2 regions of the Streptomyces sp. NPDC014891 genome follow, and region 1 is predicted to be linked to the other one. Evidence: riboswitches for the same ligand, from Rfam matches in the RefSeq annotation. Region 1 holds a riboswitch; the other holds the start of a gene.

Region 1 (7,712 bases):
CAGCGCGGACCTCATCCACGAGTTCGCCTTCCCGCTGCCCATCTACGCGATCTGCGACCTGCTCGGCGTGCCCGAGGAGGACCAGGACGACTTCCGCGACTGGGCCGGCATGATGATCCGGCACGGCGGCGGGCCACGCGGCGGGGTCGCGCGGTCGGTGAAGAAGATGCGCGGCTACCTCGCCGAGCTGATCCACCGCAAGCGGGAAGGCCTGCGGCACGAAGGGGCCGACGACCTCATCTCGGGACTCATCAAGGCCTCCGACCACGGCGAGCACCTCACCGAGAACGAGGCCGCCGCCATGGCCTTCATCCTGCTCTTCGCCGGTTTCGAGACGACCGTCAACCTCATCGGCAACGGCATGTACCAGCTCCTGCGCCACCCCGGGCAGCGCGAGCTGCTCCAGACGTCGGTCGCGGCGGGGGAGACCGGGCTGCTGGAGACCGGGATCGAGGAACTGCTGCGCTACGACGGTCCGGTGGAGATGGCCACCTGGCGGTACGCGACCGAGCCCCTGACCATCGGCGGGCAGGACATCCCGGCGGGCGACCCCGTCCTCGTCGTGCTCGCCGCCGCGGACCGGGACCCGGAGCGGTTCGACGGGCCGGACGTGCTCGACCTGGCGCGGCGCGACAACCAGCACCTCGGGTACGGGCACGGCATCCACTACTGCCTGGGCGCGCCGCTCGCCCGGCTGGAGGGACAGACCGCGCTCGCCACCCTGCTGACCCGGCTGCCGGACCTGCGACTTGCCGCGGATCCCGCGGAACTGCGCTGGCGCGGAGGGCTCATCATGCGCGGTTTGCGCACGCTTCCGGTCGAGTTCTCCCCTTCCGTGCGACTCACACAAAGTGAGAGTCCGTCATAAATGTGATCTTCACGTGATCGCGGGTGCATCGACTTGTGATGAGCGTTCGAATACGGCTACCTTCCCCGTCAGCTCGGTTCGTCAACGTGGTTGAGTAATTCGGCCAGGTGTGACAACTCGGGCGCGCCCACACAGTCGTCACGCGAAAGGCGCTTCTATGCGTTCCGGGAACGGACGTCACCGTCGCCCCCGTCAGGCCCCCGCCATCGTCGTCGCCGCGGGCGTGACCGGCTCCGCCATGGCGCTGCCGCTGCTCGCCACCGGGTCCGCCTCCGCCGCCGACGCGGCCACCTGGGACCGGGTCGCCGAATGCGAGTCCGGCGGCCAGTGGAGCGCCAACTTCGGCAACGGCATGTACGGCGGGCTCCAGTTCACCCAGGACAGCTGGGAGCGCCACGGCGGCCTGTCGTACGCGCCCAGCCCGGACCTCGCCAGTCGCGCCCAGCAGATCGCGGTGGCCGAGAAGGCCCTCGCCAAGGGTTCGAACGAGTGGGCCACCTGCGCGCCGATCGCCGGCCTGAAGAACGACGGCGCGTCCCCGGGTGTGGACCCCGGCCCCACGAGCGTCCCCAAGGCCCCCACCGGACCGGTCCCCGAGTCCAACTGGAACGCCGGCCTGCCCGGGACCTCCGGAGAGGCCGCCGAGGCCGACAAGGGGGCCGAGGAGGCCGACAAGTCCGAGGCCGAGCAGAAGGCCCCCGGGACGGCGTCGCCCGACGCGTCCGCCACGCCTGTCTCGCCGACCGCACCCGTCTCGCCGACCGCGCCGACGAGCCCGCCCGCGTCGACCGACCCGAGCGACCCGGCCGCGCCCACCGCACCCGGCACGCCCGACGCGTCCGTGACGCCCGGCGAGCCCGGCTCCACCGAGCCCGGTGCGCCGACGGACGACCCGTCGTCGGCGACCCCCGGCACCGGCAAGCACCGGGGTGACGCCGCACCGGAGGAAACCGACAACCCGGACAGTTCTGCCGAATCAGGTAGACATGCGTCCCCGGACAACAAGCTGGACGAAAAGCCGCTGAAGACGTCGCCCGCTGACGCCTCGAAGGAAACGGACGCAACGGACAGTCAGGGCAAGTCGGACTCCTACCTCGTGCAGCCGGGTGACAACCTCTCCGACATTGCACAGGAGAACGAACTCCCCGGAGGCTGGACCGCCCTCTACGACGCCAACCGGCGGACCGTGGGCCTCGATCCGGACCTCATCCTCCCTGGTCAGGCGCTTGACCTGACGAACGGTTCGACCGCGTCGGCGGAGTAGTTCGGGGGCGTATGTCCGGTTCTGGGCAAGTGAGACATGGGTCTCTTCACCCCAACTGGCGTGTCACGCCCGCAAACTTTGCTCCCGTCACCTCTCACCTGCACAAACACGACCCACCGGAAGGCAAGCAGGGGCGATTTCTCCCCTATGAGGGTCTTTGAACTTCCGGTGGGTCTGTGTCTACGGTCGTCACCGCTCGCCACCGCGGGCCCCGTCGACCGAAACGCCGAATCCTGCCGTCGGCCGACGGGCATCGTCGCGCAAGCGCCGAAGGCAGGAGTGGGGGACCCAAGGTAAGTGCCGGTCCCGGCCGTTGAGACAGACGGCCGAAGACCGGCTTGGGGTGAAGCCGCGTGCTAGGACACGCGGCCGGGCACCTTCCGGCCCGAACCCGACAGCTCACCTCACAGGCGTCGGTGAGGAGAATCCCCATGCTGTTTTCCGCCAAGGGCAAACACCGCCGTCCCTCCAAGGCCACCCAGGTCGCCGCGCTCGTCGGCGTCACCGGTGTCGCCGTGGCCGCCCCGCTGATGACCGCGGGCACCGCCTCGGCCGCCACGGCCTCGGAGTGGGACCGCGTCGCCGCCTGCGAGTCCGGCGGCAACTGGTCCATCAACACCGGCAACGGCTACTACGGCGGTCTGCAGTTCTCGGCCTCCACCTGGGCCGCGTACGGCGGCACCGCCTACGCCTCGACCGCCGACCAGGCGTCGAAGTCGCAGCAGATCGCCGTCGCCGAGAAGGTCCTCGCGGGCCAGGGCAAGGGCGCCTGGCCGTCCTGCGGCGTGGGCCTCTCGGGTGCCTCCTACGAGGGCGGCGCCGCCGAGAGCGCGCCGCAGCAGAGCACCCAGCAGCCGCAGCAGGAGCGGAAGGCCGAGCAGCCGACCACCCGCAGCGAGAAGCGCCAGGCCCCGAAGAAGGCCGCGCAGCAGGCCGCTCCGCAGGCCGACGCGAAGAAGACCGTCACCACCCCGACCGGCAAGAAGGTCAAGAAGGGCGACGGCGAGTACAAGGTCGCCACCGGCGACACCCTCAGCAAGATCGCCCAGGCGCACGGCGTCAAGGGCGGCTGGGCCGAGCTGTTCAAGCTCAACAAGGACGTCGTCGAGGACGCCGACCTCATCTACCCGGGCCAGCAGCTCCACCTGAAGTGAGCCCGGCGGTCCGCGTGAGTCCGGCGGCTCACGCGGCCCCTCCGACCCTCCCGCGGTGACCACCCCGGCCCGGCGCGCCCATCCCCCGTGCGCGCCGGGCCGGGGTTCCCCCGTTTCGGGCCCGCGCCCGGAGAAGGCCAGAGAAGACCGGAGTAGAGGGGAGGGCCGGCGCGACGACCGGCCCGCCGCGGCGGTTACCCGCCGGTAGATCTGGGGCCCTTCGTCCCGACATGCATGCCCTTGGGTCCTTTTTCGTCCCAGGGGGCGGGCGCCCGGCTGGCCGGAGCCCGCGAGCCGGTTAGGCTCTTGTCGCAAGGCCAAGCGACCCTGCACCGACCTTGCGTCACATCCAGCGTCACATCCCAAAAAGGAGATGCTCGTGCCGTCCATCGACGTCGTCGTAGCCCGGGAAATCCTGGACTCCCGAGGCAACCCCACGGTCGAGGTCGAGGTCGGCCTCGACGACGGCAGCACCGGCCGTGCTGCTGTCCCGTCCGGTGCCTCCACCGGTGCGTTCGAGGCCATCGAGCTTCGCGACGGTGACCCGAACCGCTACCTCGGCAAGGGTGTCGAGAAGGCCGTCCTCGCCGTCATCGAGCAGATCGGCCCGGAGCTCGTCGGCTACGACGCCACCGAGCAGCGCCTGATCGACCAGGCCATGTTCGACCTGGACGCCACCGAGAACAAGGGCTCCCTCGGCGCCAACGCCATCCTCGGCGTCTCCCTCGCCGTCGCGCACGCCGCCTCCGAGGCCTCGGACCTCCCCCTTTTCCGCTACCTCGGCGGCCCGAACGCGCACCTGCTGCCCGTTCCGATGATGAACATCCTCAACGGTGGGTCGCACGCCGACTCCAACGTGGACATCCAGGAGTTCATGATCGCCCCGATCGGCGCGGAGTCCTTCTCCGAGGCCCTCCGCTGGGGTGCGGAGATCTACCACACCCTCAAGGCCGTGCTGAAGCGCAAGGGCCTCTCCACCGGCCTCGGCGACGAGGGCGGCTTCGCGCCGAACCTGGAGTCGAACCGCGCCGCCCTCGACCTCATCGTCGAGGCCATCAAGGAGGCCGGCTACACCCCGGGCACCGACGTAGCGCTCGCGCTCGACGTGGCCGCGTCCGAGTTCTACAAGGACGGCGCGTACGAGTTCGAGGGCAAGTCCCGCTCGGCCGCCGAGATGACCGAGTACTACGAGGAGCTCGTCTCCGCGTACCCGATGGTCTCCATCGAGGACCCGCTGTACGAGGACGACTGGGCCGGCTGGAAGGTCCTCACCGACAAGCTGGGCACCAAGGTCCAGATCGTCGGCGACGACCTCTTCGTCACCAACCCGGAGCGCCTGGCCCGCGGCATCGAGGAGGGCACCGCCAACGCCCTCCTGGTCAAGGTCAACCAGATCGGCTCGCTGACCGAGACCCTCGACGCCGTCGAGCTCGCCCAGCGCAACGGCTTCAAGTGCATGATGTCCCACCGCTCCGGCGAGACCGAGGACGTCACCATCGCCGACCTCGCCGTCGCCGTGAACTGCGGTCAGATCAAGACCGGCGCCCCGGCCCGCTCGGACCGCGTCGCCAAGTACAACCAGCTGCTGCGCATCGAGGAGATCCTCGACGACGCCGCGGTCTACGCCGGCCGCAGCGCCTTCCCGCGCTTCAAGGGCTGACGGCAGGCGTCACCCCCGGCAGTTCCGTACGTCCCCGCACTCGGTCCCGTACCGTGTGCGGGGACGTCCGCGTGAACAGGGGAGGCGACACGACATGGCCGCGAAGGACCGGGACCGGTTCTCCACCGCGACCCGGATCAGACTGCTCGGCGAGCAGACCGCCGCCCGTGTCTACCGCTCCCAGACCCGACGCCAGGCCCGCCGCTCCCGGCTCACCGGCCGGGCCGCCTTCCTCGCCCTGGTCGTCTGCTCGCTGGTCGTGGCGCTCGCCTACCCGATGCGGAGCTACGTCTCCCAGCAGGGCGAGATCGCGGAGCAGCAGCGCCGGGCCGCCGACGCCGCCCGGCGGGTCGAGGAGCTCCGGGACGAGAAGGCGCGCCTCCAGGACCCCGCCTACGTCCGGCGCCTCGCCCGCGAGCACCTCCACTACGTGCTGCCCGGCGAGACCGGGTTCACCGTGAACGACCCCGACGCCGAGCAACGGCCCCGCGGGGACCAGGGCGCGGCGGACCGCCCCTGGTACGACAACCTCTGGGACGGCGTCGACCACGCCGACCGCCCCTGACGCGGCCTACCGGTCGCCCCGACATACGAGCAAGGCAGACATGGAAACGCCCCCTCCGCAGACCGAACGCACCGAGCCCACCGGGCAGGACATCGCCGCCTTCGAGCTCCAGCTCGGCCGGCCGCCCCGCGGCCTGCGCGCCATCGCGCACCGCTGCCCGTGCGGAAACCCGGACGTCGTCGAGACCGCGCCGCGGCTCCCCGACGGCACGCCGTTCCCGACCACGTACTACCTGACCTGCCCCCGGGCGGCCTCGGCCATCGGCACCCTGGAGGCCAACGGGGTCATGAAGGAGATGCAGGCCCGGCTCGCCACCGACCCGGAGCTCGCCGCCGCCTACCGGGCCGCGCACGAGGACTACATCGCGCGCCGCGACGCCATCGAGGTCCTGGAGGGGTTCCCGAGCGCCGGCGGCATGCCGGACCGGGTGAAGTGCCTGCACGTCCTCGTCGGCCACTCGCTGGCCGCCGGACCCGGCGTCAACCCCTTCGGCGACGAGGCGCTCGCGATGCTGCCGGAGTGGTGGGCGAAGGGTCCCTGCGTCACGCCGTGCGCGGACGGGGACGAGAAGAAGGAGGGGGCGGAGTGACCCGCGTCGCCGGAATCGACTGCGGCACGAACTCCATCCGCCTCCTGGTCGCCGACGTCCATCCGGAGACCGGGGAGCTGGTCGAGCTCGACCGGCGGATGACGATCGTCCGGCTCGGCCAGGGCGTCGACCGCACCGGCCGCCTCGCCCCCGAGGCACTGGAGCGGACCTTCGAGGCCTGCCGCGCGTACGCCCGGGTCATCGAGGAGCTGGGCGCCGAGCGGCTCCGCTTCGTCGCCACCTCCGCCTCCCGTGACGCCGAGAACCGCGCGGACTTCGTGAACGGGGTCGTGGAGATCCTGGGCGTCGAGCCCGAGGTCATCACGGGCGACCAGGAGGCCGCGTTCTCCTTCACCGGCGCCACCGGCGAGCTGCACGGGGACGACCGCCGGCTGGTCGTGGACATCGGCGGCGGCTCGACCGAGTTCGTGGTCGGCAACCGGCACGTCGAGGCCGCCCGCTCCGTCGACATCGGCTGCGTCCGCCTGACCGAGCGGCACGTCCGGCACGACCCGCCGACCGCCGAGGAGGCCGAGGCGATCCGCGCCGACGTCCGGGCCGCGCTCGACCTCGCCGCCGAGACCGTCCCGATCGGGACCGCGGAGACCCTCGTCGGACTCGCCGGATCGGTCACCACGGTCGCCGCCATCGCCCTCGGGCTGCCGGAGTACGACTCGGAGAAGATCCACCACGCCCGGATCTCCGCCGCGCAGGTCGCCGAGGTCGCCGAGCGGCTGCTCGCCTCCACCCACGCCGAGCGGGCCGCGATCCCGGTCATCCACCCCGGCCGGGTCGACGTGATCATCGCCGGCGCGCTCGTCCTGCGGGAGATCGTCGAGCGGGTCGGAGCCCACGAGGTCGTCGTCAGCGAGCACGACATCCTCGATGGGATCGCCCTATCCGTGGCATAGCGGGCACCTATCGAGGCCTCCCGCGACACCTCGCCGGGAAAGTTCGTGAAGTTCTTCACAAGGAAAAGGGCCCTGGTGGCGCCGAAGTGGGGTCCGAACGAGGTGTTTGGGCCCTCCGGGTGGCGCCTCAGGGCCCTTTCGCAGGCGCGGAGGCGGATTCGCCCGACGTTTCCATCGTGTGAACGGGGGCTCCGGTTCGGGGTTAACGGAGGCTCTCCGGTCCAGTTCACAGGGGGTGAACAACGTCCGCCCGGGTGCCCCGGTTCCTTTGCAGCACCATGACATGGATCACGTGGGCGGCGGAGTGTAGCAGAGGTGTCCGGAGACCTTGTGAAGGGGCGCACGAGCACCCCCCTCAGGAGGGGTGGATACTCGATCTCATGAGCACCACGGAGCGTCCCAGGATCCTCGTAGTAGGCGGCGGGTACGTAGGCCTGTACGCAGCTCGGCGCATCCTCAAGAAGATGCGCTACGCGGAGGCGACCGTCACGGTCGTCGACCCGCGGTCGTACATGACCTACCAGCCCTTCCTCCCCGAAGCCGCCGCCGGCAGCATCTCGCCGCGCCACGTCGTCGTCCCGCTGCGACGCGTCGTGCGCGGAGCGGAGGTGCTCACCGGCCGGGTCACCACCATCGACCAGGACCGCAAGGTCGCCACGATCTCGCCGCTCGTCGGCGAGGCCTACGAGCTGCCCTTCGAC
Region 2 (7,712 bases), on a different contig from region 1:
ACATGCCCATGGGTCACACGGCCACGGCCGAGGCCGGCTCCGGCGGCCTGACAGCGACCGAGCACCGGTTGGCGAACGGCCTGCGCGTGGTGCTCTCAGAGGACCACCTGACCCCGGTCGCCGCGGTCTGCCTCTGGTACGACGTCGGCTCGCGGCACGAGGTCCCGGGCCGCACGGGCCTCGCCCACCTCTTCGAGCACCTGATGTTCCAGGGCTCGAAGCAGGTCCACGGGAACGGGCACTTCGAGCTCGTGCAGGGGGCCGGCGGCTCGCTCAACGGCACGACGAGCTTCGAGCGCACCAACTACTTCGAGACCATGCCCACCCACCAGCTGGAGCTCGCGCTCTGGCTGGAGGCCGACCGCATGGGCTCGCTGCTCGCCGCCCTGGACGACGAGTCCATGGAGAACCAGCGGGACGTCGTCAAGAACGAGCGCCGCCAGCGCTACGACAACGTGCCGTACGGCACGGCCTTCGAGAAGCTGACCGCCCTGGCCTACCCGGAGGGGCACCCGTACCACCACACGCCGATCGGCTCGATGGCCGACCTGGACGCGGCGACCCTGGAGGACGCGCGGAACTTCTTCCGCACGTACTACGCCCCGAACAACGCGGTGCTGTCGGTCGTCGGGGACATCGACCCGGAGCGGACCCTCGCCTGGATCGAGAAGTACTTCGGCTCCATCCCCGGCCACGACGGCAAGCCCGCGCCCCGCTCGGGCGAGCTGCCCGAGGTCATCGGCGAGCAGCTGCGCGAGGTCGTCGAGGAGGAGGTGCCGGCGCGTGCGCTGATGGCCGCCTACCGGCTGCCGCACGACGGCACGCGCGCGTGCGACGCGGCCGACCTGGCCCTGACGGTCCTCGGCGGCGGCGAGTCCTCCCGGCTGCACAACCGCCTGGTCCGCCGCGACCGCACCGCCGTCGCCGCCGGCTTCGGCATGCTGCGGCTGGCCGGCGCGCCCTCGCTGGGCTGGCTGGACGTCAAGACCTCCGGCGGGGTCGAGGTCCCGCAGATCGAGGCGGCCGTCGACGAGGAGCTCGCCCGGTTCGCCGCCGAGGGCCCCACGCCCGAGGAGATGGAGCGCGCGCAGGCGCAGCTGGAGCGCGAGTGGCTCGACCGGCTCGGCACCGTCGCGGGCCGTGCCGACGAACTGTGCCGCTTCGCGGTGCTGTTCGGCGACCCGCAGCTCGCCCTGACGGCCGTCGACCGCGTCCTTGCGGTCACCGCCGAGGAGGTGCAGGCCGTCGCCGCGGCCACGCTGCGCCCCGACAACCGCGCGGTGCTGGTCTACGAGCCCGTGGCGACCGAACAGAGCGACAGCGACGAGGAAGAGGGGGCGGACCAGTGACCGACGCTGCCGCGTCTTTGACGAGCATGGACTTCCACCCGCAGCCGACGCCCGGCGACGCCCGGCCCTGGGCCTTCCCGGCCCCGGACCGCGGTGCCCTGGACAACGGTCTGACGTTGCTGACCTGCCACCGCCCCGGCCAGCAGGTGGTGGCCGTGGAGATCTTCCTGCCGGCCCCGCTGGACGCGGAGCCCGCCGGTCTCGACGGTGTGGCCACCATCATGGCCCGGGCCCTGTTCGAGGGCACGGACCAGCACAGCGCCGAGGAGTTCGCGGCCGAGCTGGAACGCTGCGGCGCCACGCTCGACGCGCACGCCGACCACCCGGGCGTCCGGGTCTCTCTGGAGGTTCCCGCCTCCCGGCTGTCCAAGGCGCTCGGTCTCGTCTCCGAGGCCCTGATCGCGCCGGCGTTCCTGGAGACCGAGGTCGAGCGCCTGGTGCGCAACCGCCTCGACGAGATCCCGCACGAGACGGCCAACCCGTCCCGCCGCGCCGCCAAGCAGCTCTCCAAGGAGCTGTTCCCGGCGGAGGCCCGGATCTCCCGGCCGCGCCAGGGCACCGAGGAGACCGTCGCGGCGATCGACGCCGCCGCGGTCCGCGCCTTCTACGAGGCGTACGTGCGTCCCGGCACGGCCACCGCCGTGGTCGTCGGCGACCTGACCGGTGTCGACCTGGACAAGGTCCTCGCCGAGACGCTCGGCGCGTGGTCCGGCGAGCCGGCCGAGCCGCTCCCGATGCCGCCGATCACCGCCGACGACACCGGACGGGTCGTCATCGTGGACCGCCCCGGCGCCGTCCAGACCCAGCTGCTGATCGGCCGGATCGGGCCCGACCGGCACGACAGCGTCTGGCCGGCCCAGGTCCTGGGCGCCTACTGCCTCGGCGGCACCCTCACCTCGCGGCTCGACCGGGTCCTGCGCGAGGAGAAGGGCTACACGTACGGGGTGCGCGCCTTCGGGCAGGTGCTCCGCTCGGACGGCCGGGGGAACGGCGCCTCGATGCTCGCCATCAGCGGTTCCGTCGACACGCCCAACACCGGTCCGGCTCTTGACGACCTGTGGAAGGTGCTGCGGACGCTGGCCGAGGAGGGCCTGACCGACGCAGAGCGGGAGACGGCCGTGCAGAACCTGGTGGGGGTCGCGCCGCTCAAGTACGAGACGGCCGCCTCCGTCGCCGCGACGCTCTCCGACCAGGTCGAGCAGCACCTCCCGGACGACTACCAGGCGCAGTTGTACGCCCGGCTGGCCGGGACGGGCACGGTCGAGGCGACCGCGGCCGTGGTCAGCGCGTTCCCCGTCGACCGTCTCGTCACCGTGCTCGTCGGCGACGCGTCGGAGATCGCGGAGCCGGTGCGGGCGCTCGGGATCGGCGAAGTGACCGTCGTGACCGGCTGATTCACGCGGTCCGCAGGACGGGGAGGACCCCGACGGCCCGGCCCGTCGGGGTCCTCCCCTTTGTCCGTATTGGGGCAAGGGTTGGCTTTTGCCTTGTGGCATGTCTTACAAAATGCCTGTCCGGTTGGTGATTGAAAGACGATCCGCATAGCGTCAGGCCGTCTGTTCGTCAGTTGCACGTGCCGCACCCGCGGCATCGGACAGACATCGCCGAGTCCCCGTCAGGCGCGAGCCTGGGGAGCCGGGGACCCACACGCAGTCCCTGGGGTGAATCGGGCGCCTTCGTCTCGTACGGAGGGGCTCGTAGGAGACCTTCCTGCTCCGAACCCGTCAGCTAACCCGGTAGGCGAGAGGGAAGGAAAGGACCAGCCCCTACATGGCGTTCACCCGTGCCACCGGGAAGCATCGTGCTCCGAGCCGGATGGCGCGCCGCGGCGCGGGCATCGCCGGCGCGGCGACCCTCGCCACCGCCGGCGTCATCGGCACCCTGGCCTCCCCGGCGCTCGCCGCCGACACGGACGACCGCTCCCTCGAGGACACCGGCCTCACCAAGGTGATCACCGAGGACGACCTCGCCGAGCGGATCGACGCCCAGGCCGCCGCCCAGGAGCGGGAGGCCTACGAGATCGCCGCCAAGGCCAAGGCCGAGGCCGAGGCGAAGCGCAAGGCCGAGGCCCGCGCCAAGGAGATCCGCGAGGCCGAGCAGCGCGCCGCCCGCGAGGCCGAGCGCCGCCGCCTGGCCTCCTTCCAGCTCCCCGTCGACGGCTCGTACGTGTCCACCGGCTACAAGACCGGCGGCTCGCTCTGGTCCTCCGGCAGCCACTCCGGCGTCGACTTCCACGCCGCCTACGGCAGCACCGTGGTCTCCGTCGGCTCCGGCACCGTCGTCGAGGCCGGCTGGGGCGGCGCGTACGGCAACAACATCGTCATCCGGATGAACGACGGCACGTACACCCAGTACGGTCACCTGTCCTCCATCGGGGTCTACGTCGGCCAGACCGTCGAGCCCGGTGAGCGGATCGGCATCTCGGGCTCCACCGGCAACTCGACCGGACCCCACCTCCACTTCGAGGCGCGGACGACCGCCGAGTACGGCTCCGACGTCAACCCGGTCGCGTATCTGCGCGCCCGCGGCGTCAACGTCTGACCCGACGCCCCGGGCGGCTCCTCGCGCCGCCCCCACCGCATCGCAAAAGCCCCGGCTCGTACAGAGCCGGGGCTTTTCGTCGCGCGCGGCACATCGATATTCCGCCGGGGCATCGGAAATTCCGGCGCGCTGCAATAGAGTCGCAGATCGGGCGCAGAACAGGCGCCGGTTAATTGACTCGCGCGGACCAAGGCGGAGGTCGGACATGCGCATTCCCGCGCACTCGGTATGCACGGCGATCCGGGACGACATCGTCACGGGCGTCTTCGAGCCGGGCGCCCGGCTGACCGAGGACCAGCTCGCCCGCCGGTACGGGGTCTCCCGGGTTCCGGTCCGCGAGGCCCTGCGGACCCTGGAGTCCGAGGGCTTCGTGGTCACCCGCCGGCACGCCGGGGCGCAGGTCGCGGAGCCCACCGAGCAGGAGGCCGCCGATCTGCTCGACATGCGGGCGCTGCTCGAACCGCTGGGGGCCGCCCGTGCCGCCCAGCGGCGCACGGAGGCGCATCTCAAGGTGCTGCGCGGCCTGGTCAGGCTGGGGCAGGAGCGGGCCAGGCGGGGGCAGGGCGAGGATCTGCGTTCACTCGGGGGCTGGTTCCACGAGACGCTGGCCCAGGCCTCCGGCAGTCCGGCCCTGACGGCCCTGCTGACCCAGCTGCGGCACAAGATCGCCTGGATGTACGCGGTCGAGCAGCCCGAGCGGCCGGTGGACGCCTGGGCCGAGCACGGGGCGATCGTGGACGCCGTGGCGCGCGGCGACGCCGAGCGGGCCAGGACGCTGACCGCGCTGCACGCCGAGCGCACGCAGCCGCTGCACCGCCTCAGGAAACCGGCCGGCGGCCGTGTGAGGGTTTCGCAACATGCAGTCAACACGGCGGGTTCCCGGAATTAACGCGCGCATCGTATACATGGAATAGGAATTCGAGGCCGTCGCTCCGCGCTGCCCGAAAAGGCCGCGGGAGAAATCAGAAAAGGCCGTGACCGCCGGAATTCCGGCGGTCACGGCCTTTTCGCCGTGCGGTGGGTGTCGACCCGGATCAGACGGTCTCGGGAAGCTCGTCCAGGCCCTCGGCGACCAGCTTCGCCAGACGGTCCAGAGCGGCCTCGGCGCCGTCGGCCTCCGAGGCGAGGACGATCTCCTCGCCGCCCTGCGCGCCCAGGCCGAGCACCGCGAGCATGGAGGCGGCGTTGACGGGGGTGCCGTCCGACTTGGCGATCGTCACCGGAACGCCGGAAGCCGTGGCGGCACGGACGAAGATGGACGCGGGGCGGGCGTGCAGGCCCTCGGCCCAGCCGACGTTGACGCGGCGCTCAGCCATGGTGTTGCCCTTCAAGTCTCAAGCGGGTTGTCTAGACCAGTCTCTCACGGGATGCTCCGTGCTCGCGCCGACCTTCGGCCCGGATCGGACCGCCCTTCGGCCCTCCCCGCCCTACGGGGCGTGCTCCCTACCTTGCACGGCCGACCCCCGCCGCGCGAGCGATGCCGCCGCCGTGTCGCGGTCCGTGCCGCCACCGGGGCGCGACCCGTGCCACCGCCGATCCGCGGCCGTAGGCTGACCCCATGCAGAGCGCGTCGGACCAGCCGCCGGAGCACGACTACCCCGACCACTGGGAGGCGGACGTGGTGCTCCGCGACGGCGGCACCGCGCGCATCCGGCCGATCACGGCCGACGACGCCGACCGCCTCGTCAGCTTCTACGAGCAGGTCTCGGACGAGTCGAAGTACTACCGCTTCTTCGCCCCCTACCCCCGGCTCTCCGCCAAGGACGTGCACCGCTTCACCCACCACGACTTCGTGGACCGGGTGGGCCTGGCGGCGACCGTCGGCGGCGAGTTCATCGCCACGGTGCGCTACGACCGCATCGACGACCGCGGCATGCCCGCCTCCCTCCCCGCCGACGAGGCCGAGGTCGCCTTCCTCGTCCAGGACGCGCACCAGGGACGCGGCGTCGCCTCCGCCCTGCTCGAACACATCGCGGCGGTCGCCCGGGAACGGGACATCCGGCGCTTCGCCGCCGAGGTGCTCCCCGCCAACACCAAGATGATCAAGGTGTTCACGGACGCGGGCTACACCCAGAAGCGCAGCTTCGAGGACGGCTCCGTACGGCTCCACCTCGACCTGGAGCCCACCGACCGCTCCCTCGCCGTGCAGCGCGCCCGGGAGCAGCGGGCCGAGGCCCGCTCCGTGCAGCGACTCCTCACGCCCCGGTCCGTCGCGGTCGTCGGCGCCGGGCGCGCCCCGGGCGGCGTCGGCCGGACCGTCCTGCGCAACCTCCTCGGGGCCGGGTTCACCGGACGCGTGTACGCGGTCAACGCCGCCCTCGGCGAGGGCGGCGGGGCCGTGGAGTTCGACGGCGTCCCCGCCCACCCCTCCGTCGCCGCCATCGGCGAGCCGGTCGACCTCGCGATCGTCGCCGTTCCCGCCGAACGGGTGCCGGAGGTCGTCGCGGACTGCGGCGAACACGGCGTCCAGGGGCTGGTCGTCCTCTCCGCCGGCTACGCCGAGAGCGGTCCCGCGGGCCGTGAGCGGCAGCGCGAGCTGGTGCGGCAGGCCCGCTCGTACGGCATGCGGATCATCGGCCCCAACGCCTTCGGCATCATCAACACGGCCGCCGACGTCCGCCTCAACGCCTCCCTCGCCCCGCAGACGCCGGCCGCCGGGCGGATCGGGCTCTTCACCCAGTCCGGCGCGATCGGCATCGCCCTCCTCGCCGGGCTGCACCGGCGGGGCGCCGGGCTGTCCTCCTTCATCTCGGCGGGCAACCGGGCCGACGTCTCCGGCAACGACTTCCTCCAGCACTGGTACGACGACCCCGGGACCGACGTCGTCCTCCTCTACCTGGAGTCGATCGGCAACCCCCGGAAGTTCACCCGCCTCGCGCGCCGCACCGCCGCCGTCAAACCGGTCGTCGTCGTCAAGGGCGCCCGGCACAGCGGCAGCGCGCCCCCCGGTCACCGCGTGCCCGTCACCCGCATCCCGCACGCCACCGTCTCCGCGCTGCTCCGCCAGGCCGGCGTGATCCGCGTCGACACCGTCACCGAGCTGGTGGACGCGGGCCTGCTGCTCGCCGCCCAGCCGCTGCCCGACGGACCCCGCGTGGCGATCCTCGGCAACTCCGAGTCCCTCGGGCTGCTCACCTACGACGCCTGCCTCACGGAGGGGCTGCGTCCGCTCCGGCCGCTCGACCTGACCACGGCCGCGGAGCCCGCGGACTTCCGGGACGCGCTGGCCGCGGCGCTCGCGGACGAGACCTCCGACGCGGTCGTCGTGACCGCGATCCCGTGGGTCGGCGAGAACGGCGCCACCGAGTTCGGCGACGGCGAGGTCCTCGCGGCCGCCCTCCGCGAGGCCGTGGCCTCCGCCCAGGCCCCCACCAAGCCGGTCGTCGTCGTGCACGTCGAGATGGGCGGCCTCGCGGAGGCCCTCGCCGTCGCCACGAGCACCCGCCCGACGGCCCCGGGCCGCACCGGCGGCACGGACCCGACGCCCCGGCCGGCCGCGCCGGGCACCGGAACCCCGGCGGGGGCGGCCCCGGGGACGCCGGGAGAAGCCGGTCACGGAACGTCCGGTCACGGCGCCCCGACCGGTGCGAGCCCCGGCGTCCGGGACGGTGCGAGCCCCGGCATCCCGGACGGGTCCGGACCGGCCGGATCCGGTCCGGCCCGATCCGGTCCTGGCCTCCCGGCCGGACACGACCGCGGCGTGCCGCCCGGTCACGACGCCGGCGCCCCGGGGCCCGTCCCGAGCGCGACGGCGGCCCCCGGAGCGCCGACCGGCGCGGCCGCGTCCCCCCGACCGCCGGCCCCCGGCCACCCCGGCGCGGC

The links. Region 1 has a riboswitch for cyclic di-AMP ahead of ACF09E_RS31460 (transglycosylase family protein). Riboswitches for the same ligand answer to the same signal wherever they lie in the genome.
Positions count from the first base shown of each region.
Region 2: another riboswitch for cyclic di-AMP. It lies ahead of ACF09E_RS32275 (M23 family metallopeptidase); the one in region 1 lies ahead of ACF09E_RS31460 (transglycosylase family protein).

Region 1 is NZ_JBIBWF010000013.1:193,665-201,376, forward strand. Features, by position in the region: gene ACF09E_RS31450 (cytochrome P450) at 1-868, shown strand, start outside; gene ACF09E_RS31455 (transglycosylase family protein) at 1,026-2,132, shown strand; cyclic di-AMP (ydaO/yuaA leader) riboswitch at 2,388-2,560, shown strand; gene ACF09E_RS31460 (transglycosylase family protein) at 2,564-3,286, shown strand; gene eno (phosphopyruvate hydratase) at 3,660-4,946, shown strand; gene ACF09E_RS31470 (septum formation initiator family protein) at 5,041-5,511, shown strand; gene ACF09E_RS31475 (DUF501 domain-containing protein) at 5,552-6,100, shown strand; gene ACF09E_RS31480 (exopolyphosphatase) at 6,097-7,011, shown strand; gene ACF09E_RS31485 (NAD(P)/FAD-dependent oxidoreductase) at 7,392-7,712, shown strand, end outside.
Region 2 is NZ_JBIBWF010000014.1:134,834-142,545, forward strand. Features, by position in the region: gene ACF09E_RS32265 (pitrilysin family protein) at 3-1,349, shown strand; gene ACF09E_RS32270 (M16 family metallopeptidase) at 1,376-2,743, shown strand; cyclic di-AMP (ydaO/yuaA leader) riboswitch at 2,942-3,107, shown strand; gene ACF09E_RS32275 (M23 family metallopeptidase) at 3,120-3,890, shown strand; gene ACF09E_RS32280 (GntR family transcriptional regulator) at 4,096-4,779, shown strand; gene ACF09E_RS32285 (HPr family phosphocarrier protein) at 4,925-5,206, opposite strand; gene ACF09E_RS32290 (GNAT family N-acetyltransferase) at 5,449-7,712, shown strand, end outside.